DNA from 2 places in the Ferrovibrio sp. GW821-FHT12E11 genome. Region 2 is predicted to be linked to the other one. Evidence: predicted binding sites of a transcription regulator. Region 2 holds the regulator's gene; the other holds the start of a gene.

Region 1 (3,402 bases), 530 kb from region 2:
CTGGCAAGAGCGATCATCCGCGATCTCTATGATCGTGATCGGTCGGCTGCCATGATCGGCTATGTGGCGATGGCGATGAGTCTGGCGCCGATGCTCTCTCCGGCGCTTGGCGGCTATCTCGACACCATGGCGGGTTGGCGTACCAGTTTCGGGTTTTGCAGCCTGGTTGGCCTGGGCGTCTTTGTCTGGGTGATCCTAACCTTGCCTGAAACCCTGGCGCAGCGGGGCGAAGGCGAGGGGGCTGCCTCGCTCTTGCGTGGCTATGCCATGCTGCTGCGCTCGCCGCTGTTCTGCAGTTATGCGTTACAGACCTGCTTCACCTCCGGGGTGTTTTTCGCCTTCATTGCCGGTGCTCCCTTCGTGGTGGTGACCGTCATGGGCCATCCGGCCTCGGATTACGGTCTGTGGTTTGTGGTGGTTTCGGTTGGTTATGTGATCGGCAATTTCTTCACCGGCCGCTTTGCGGCACGGGTGGGTATCAACCGCATGCTCGCGGCTGGCGCACTGACCGGGGTGCTTGGCATTGCGGCCCTGTCCCTGACCAGTTGGCTGGGTGCCCTCAGTCTTCCCGGCATCTTCTTGCCGATGATGGTCGTGGCGGTGTCCAATGGCCTCACCCTGCCCAATGGCACCGCCGGGGCGGTCTCGGTCAACCCGCGTGCCGCAGGGGCTGCGGCCGGCCTCTCCGGGGCCCTGCAGATGCTTGTCGGAGCCGCTGCTGCCCTGCTGGTCGGGTATGGCCAGGATCACGACCCGAGCGAGTATCCGATGATCTGGACCATGGTCGGTTGCGGTATCCTGTCGGTTTTGAGCTTTCTGGTCGCGTCAAAATTTCGCGCCAGCCGGGGCTGAATTGCATGTCGGGCCGGTGCCGGGTGCCATAAACCCGCGTGTTTGGCGGTTCCGATTCGCCCGAGTGGTCAGAAAACCGCATGTCTAGCGGATTTTTATGCATTCCCCGATGGGCAAAACCCGAGGGCGGTGCTATGCAGGATTCGGGAATCAACCCCCGATTCGTTGAAAAACAACATCTGACGCATCAACTCTGAGGAGAGAAATCATGGCTAAGGCAGCCGCCGCCACCAAGACGGTTACCGTCACCGCGAAGCAGATCGCTTCCACGCTGGCCGAGAAGCATGAGCTGCAGAAGAAGCTGACCCTCGCCCTGTTCGAGGACTTCTTCGCCGCCATCACCAAGTCGCTGAAGAAGGGCGAGCGCGTCCGCATGGGCGATATCGGTATTCTGCAGGTCCGCAAGCGCGCCGCCCGTATCGGCCGCAACCCGCAGACCGGCGAGCCGATCAAGATTAAGGCCTCCAAGAAGGTTGCCTTCCGCGCTTCGAAGGTGCTGAAGGAAGCCGTCTGATCCTGTTCTGACAGGATTGAGGATTCAGGGCCTGCCACATGTGGCAGGCCCTTTTTCTTTGGCTTTTTTGACCGATCGGGGAGTGTCGCCAAACCGTCACATCGGTCATTGAAAATTCACGGGACTTCATAAGAGGCAGGATTCATCTTCCCCGCCAACGCATTGCCGAACATGGCGATTCACCAGCAGGTGACCGATGAACATGGCGCTCTTTCCCGCCCGTTACCGCACCATATGGATTTCTGATATCCATCTGGGCACGCGCGGCTGCAAGGCCGATCTGCTGCTGGAATTCCTGAAACATACCGAGTCCGACACGCTGTATCTGGTCGGCGACATCGTCGACGGCTGGCGGCTCAAACGCTCCTGGTACTGGAATCAGAGCCATAACGACGTGGTGCAGAAGCTGCTGCGCAAGGCGCGCAAAGGCACCGAGGTCATTTATGTGCCGGGCAATCATGATGAGGCCCTGCGCGATTTTATCGAGGGGGTGGGGCTGCAGTTCGGCGGCATTACTGTCCAGATGGAAGCGATTCACCAGACGGCGGACGGGCGGCAGCTTCTGGTTACCCATGGCGATCATTTCGACGGCATTGTGACCTGCGCCAAATGGCTGGCGCTGCTTGGCGATGCCGCCTACGGCTTTGCGCTTGATCTCAACACCTGGTTCAACCACATCCGCCGCCGCATGGGCCTGCCTTACTGGTCGCTGTCGGCCTATCTGAAGCACAAGGTCAAGAATGCGGTGGAGTTCATTTCCGACTACGAGCAGGCCATTGCCGAAGAGGCGCGGCGCCGTCGCGTGGACGGCGTGGTCTGCGGGCACATCCACCATGCCGAAATCCGCGAGATCGACGGCATCCTCTATTGCAACGATGGCGATTGGGTTGAAAGCTGTACAGCCCTGGTCGAGCATGCCGATGGCCGGCTGGAAATCCTGCGCTGGGCCGAGCTGCGCGAGCATATGGGCGGCTTCCTGGCGGCCGAGGGCATCGATCTGGCCATATCGGCCACGGCAAATATTAATCTTGATACGGATTAATTGACGACTCGATGAATGCGACCTGCCCGCAACGGTGGATTGAGCCGCTGTAGTCGACTCGTCGGCTCCCGCGAGTCGCTAGGGGCGACAGGCTGTGACAACTCTGGGCAGCGGTAAATTTGCTTGGTATCATCAAGATATGGGAGTGCTTTCATCATTGCTGGGGGCGATCGGCCTTGGCGGTAAGCAAGAGGCCGTAAACCTGCGCCAGACTGCGTCTGGAATGCGCATCGGCGATGTCGTGGTCGGAACCGGCACCAAGGCCGAACCGGGCAAGATGGTGTCCGTGCACTATGCCGGGTGGATATGGGAAAATAATAAGCCGACCCGGATGTTCGACAGTTCCTACAAGCGCGGCCAGCCGTTCGAATTCGCCCTCGGCCAGGGCAAGGTGATCAAGGGTTGGGATGAGGGCGTTACCTATATGAAGATCGGCGGCAAACGCGCCCTGATCATTCCGCCTTATCTCGCTTATGGCGCTCGCGGCAACGGCCGCATCATCCCGCCGAACGCCACGCTGTTTTTCGAGATCGAGCTGGTCAGCGTCCGCTGATGCGGGTGACCTGCCACGCTGTCGCCGCATTCCGACGGCAATTTTTCCGCATCATAATCCCTGAGGAGCTACCGGTAATGTCTCTGTCTCGTCGCGTTTTTGCTGTCGCTGCTGTTGTTTCCGGTCTGCTGGCCGCCCTGCCGGCTGCGGCCCAGCAGGAAGTGACCACGCCCAGCGGCCTGCGCTATGTCGATGTCAAAGTCGGGAATGGCGAAACGGCCCGGCCTGGCCAGACGGCCTCCGTGCATTATACCGGTTGGCTCTACATCGCCGGCGAGAAGGGCCGCCAGTTCGATTCCTCGCGCACGCGCGGCCAGCCCTTTGCCTTCCCGCTCGGTGGCGGTCGCGTGATCAAGGGCTGGGACGAAGGCGTCGTCGGCATGAAGACCGGCGGCCAACGCACGCTCATCATTCCGCCGGGCCTCGCCTATGGTGCCCAGG
Region 2 (3,402 bases):
CAGAGGTGATCCTGATGGATGAGCCCTGTTCGGCGCTGGATCCGATCGCTACCGCACATATCGAAGAGCTGATGGACGAACTGCGTGAGCAGTACACCATCGTCATCGTCACCCATTCGATGCAGCAGGCAGCCCGCGTCTCGCAGAAGACTGCCTTCTTCCATCTGGGCAATCTGGTCGAGACCGACGATACCAAAGTGATTTTCACGAACCCCAAGGATGAACGCACCCAGGGGTATATTACCGGCCGCTTCGGCTGATCGCGAAAGAGGACAGTCCAATGCCGCAACATATCGTCCAGAGCTATGACGAAGAGCTGAAAAAGCTCTCCACCCTCATCGTGCAGATGGGTGGGCAGGCTGAGTCGCAGCTGTCCAGCGCCGTCGAGGCTGTGGTGAAACGCGACAGCGAACTGGCCAACGCCGTCGTGCTCAATGACGCCAAGATCGATCTTCTGCGCAATCAGGTCGACGATTTCGCCGTTGAGCTGCTGGCCCGGCGCCAGCCGCTGGCCAATGACCTGCGGGTGATTGTTTCTGCGCTGCGGATTTCCTCGGAGATCGAGCGTATCGGCGACTATGCCAAGAATGTCGCCAAACGCGCTGTGGCGCTGAACCAGGCGCCCCTGGTGCGTCCGGTACACGCCATCCCGCGCATGGCGGCGTTGGTCCAGGCGCTGATCAAGGACGTGCTGGACGCCTATATCACGGCGGATGCAGCCAAGGCCGATGCGGTCTGGGCCCGTGATGAGGAGGTGGACGAGCTTTACACCAGCCTGTTCCGCGAGCTGCTGACCTATATGATGGAAGATCCGCGTTCGATTACCAGCAGCACACATCTTCTGTTTATTGCCAAGAATATCGAGCGCATCGGTGATCACGCCACCAATATCGCGGAGCTGATCCATTACACGGTGACGGGCGAAATGCAGAAGGAAGACCGTCCGAAGGGCGACGATACGGCTTATGCCGTGGTGAATGCGCCGGGAGGCCAGCGATGAATATTGCAATCAAGCCGCGCGTCCTTGTCATCGAGGATGAAGCCGCGCTGCTGGCACTGCTGCGCTATAACCTCGAAAAGGAAAATTACACCGTCGACGAGGCGATGGACGGCGAACAGGCTCTGCTGAAGGTGGCCGAGCATATGCCGGACCTGATTCTGCTGGACTGGATGCTGCCGCGTCTGTCCGGCCTGGAAGTCTGCCGCCAACTGCGCCGCGATCCCAATGCCCGCAACGTACCGATCATCATGCTGACGGCGCGGGGCGAGGAGGCCGACCGCGTGCGTGGCCTGGATGCCGGGGCCGACGATTATATCGCCAAGCCATTCTCGCCGAGCGAGTTGCTGGCCCGCATCCGCGCAGTGCTGCGTCGCATCCGGCCGGCGCTGGCAGAGGAGGTGCTGACCTATGGCGGCCTGGTGATGGATATCGCCACCCACAAGGTCACGCGCAACAGCCGCGACGTGCATCTTGGCCCGACGGAATTCCGCCTGCTGCGCTATTTCCTGGAGCATCCCGGCCGCGTGCTGTCGCGCGACCAGCTGCTGGATGCAGTCTGGGGGCGCGACATCTATGTCGAACAGCGTACCGTCGACGTGCATATCCGCCGACTGCGCAAGGCGTTGAACGGGAATGGCGAAAGCGACGTGATCCGCACCGTCCGGTCGGCCGGCTATGCGCTTGAACTATCCTCTGCCACCGCGGCCGCCATGGCCTGACAAGATCTCATGGGCAAAGAAAAAGCCGGCCGCTTCGCAACGGCCGGCTTTTTTGTCTCTGCCGCGGCGCGTTTTAGCGGCGGCCGATCTGCTTCTTCATGGCGGCAAACAGGGCGTCCACCTTGCCGCCGTTATTCTGAATGACGGATTCGAACTGCTGGCGCTGGGTGAAGGCCATCGACACGCCTTCCACCACCACATCGGTCACCAGCGGTTTGCCGTTCTTCTCGTGCGTCTTCCATTCGACACGGATCGGCGGGCCGTTCGGGCGGACGATCACGGACTCCACCACCTGTTCACTGCCGGCAGATTTGACACCATCGCGGACATCGAGGGTCTCGCCGTTATATTGCGACAGCAGCTGGGAATAGACCTTCACCAGGTAATCTTCGAACAGGCTGTTGTATTCTTGGCGCTGCGCATCGGTCAGGCCGCGGTTGTAGCGGCCGAGGCAGAACTGACCGACCGCCTCAAGATCGAGATGGGTGCTCAGCAGGGTGCGAACCAGCGCTTCACGCTTTTCCGTCGTTAAAGAGCGATCGCCCAGCGCCTTCATGGTGTCGCCGCCGGTCTCGCGAATGAATTGATCGGCCGCTGCTGCCCGGACTGGGGCAGCGGGCAGGAGGGTGGCCAGCGCCAGGATGGCACCGGCAAGGATCGCGAAACGACGGGAAAGCAGGGCGGTCGGCATGGGGAATCCCGGCTAAGAGGCGGAAGGGAATAGTTTTTTCGCTGGTAAATGCGGCATTAAAGCGGCCGAACCATAGCCTGACGGGGGCGGGAAGGCGATGATTCTTTTTTTACAGGGTAGTTAGCTCTACACAAATACATAAAGATATGTTTATATAATTCGCATGACTATGGAGTCGCCCCTGACCCTCGATATTCTGATGGCCGCGTTGCGCGCCGCGGCCGAACCCACACGCCTGCGCCTGCTGGCGCTTTGCGCCCAGGGCGAACTCACCGTTTCTGAACTGACCCAGATCCTGGGCCAGAGCCAGCCGCGTGTCTCGCGCCATCTGAAGCTGCTTTGCGAGGCGGGCTTGCTGGAACGCGTGCCGGAAGGCACCTGGGCCTTCTACCGTGTTGGCGACCGGCTGCCCGGTGCGCCGCTGGTGCGTGCTGTGAGCGGCCTGTTGCCGCCCTATGATGCCACGCTGGCGCGCGATGCCGAACGTCTTGCTGCCGTGAAGCGGGCCCGTGCCGAGGCCGCCGAGCGCTATTTCCGCGACAACGCCGCTCATTGGTCGGCGATCCGCTCGCTGCATGTGGATGAAGCCCAGGTCGAGGCGGCCGTGCTGCGTCTGCTGGCCCAGGGCGGAGCCATAGAAGACCTGCTGGATATCGGCACCGGCACCGGCCGGCTGCTGGAAATTCTCGGCCGCAAGGTCAAGCGCGGCCTGGGCGTCGATCTGAGCCGCGACATGCTGAGTATCGCCCGTGCCAATCTGGAGCGCGCCGGGATCAAAAATTGCCAGGTGCGCCAGGCCGACATGTATGCCCTGCCGCTGGACAATGCCAGCGTGGATGCCGCCGTGATCCATCAGGTGCTGCATTTCGCCGACGAGCCGCAAAAAGCGATCCAGGAGGCCGTGCGCGTGCTGCGTCCCGGCGGCCGTCTGGTGATCGTCGATTTTGCGCCACACGATCTGGAAGACCTGCGCAACCGCCATGCGCATCGCC

What was found. Region 2 encodes PhoB, which activates phosphate uptake and scavenging genes when phosphate is short. Its sites were predicted from a motif close to TNTCATAAAACTGTCA; they were not measured.
Region 1: a site for PhoB is predicted at 1,450-1,465, ahead of AC1ROT_RS14735 (UDP-2,3-diacylglucosamine diphosphatase). Genes of this name have one in related genera too.

What each region holds. Positions count from the first base shown of each region.
Region 1 covers NZ_JBXAQG010000001.1:2,962,712-2,966,113, forward strand. The annotation lists gene AC1ROT_RS14725 (multidrug effflux MFS transporter) at 1-852, shown strand, start outside; gene AC1ROT_RS14730 (HU family DNA-binding protein) at 1,061-1,366, shown strand; gene AC1ROT_RS14735 (UDP-2,3-diacylglucosamine diphosphatase) at 1,563-2,408, shown strand; gene AC1ROT_RS14740 (FKBP-type peptidyl-prolyl cis-trans isomerase) at 2,503-2,961, shown strand; gene AC1ROT_RS14745 (FKBP-type peptidyl-prolyl cis-trans isomerase) at 3,039-3,402, shown strand, end outside.
Region 2 covers NZ_JBXAQG010000001.1:3,497,045-3,500,446, forward strand. The annotation lists gene pstB (phosphate ABC transporter ATP-binding protein PstB) at 1-260, shown strand, start outside; gene phoU (phosphate signaling complex protein PhoU) at 281-1,000, shown strand; gene phoB (phosphate regulon transcriptional regulator PhoB) at 997-1,719, shown strand; gene AC1ROT_RS17395 (MlaC/ttg2D family ABC transporter substrate-binding protein) at 1,793-2,410, opposite strand; gene AC1ROT_RS17400 (ArsR/SmtB family transcription factor) at 2,574-3,402, shown strand, end outside.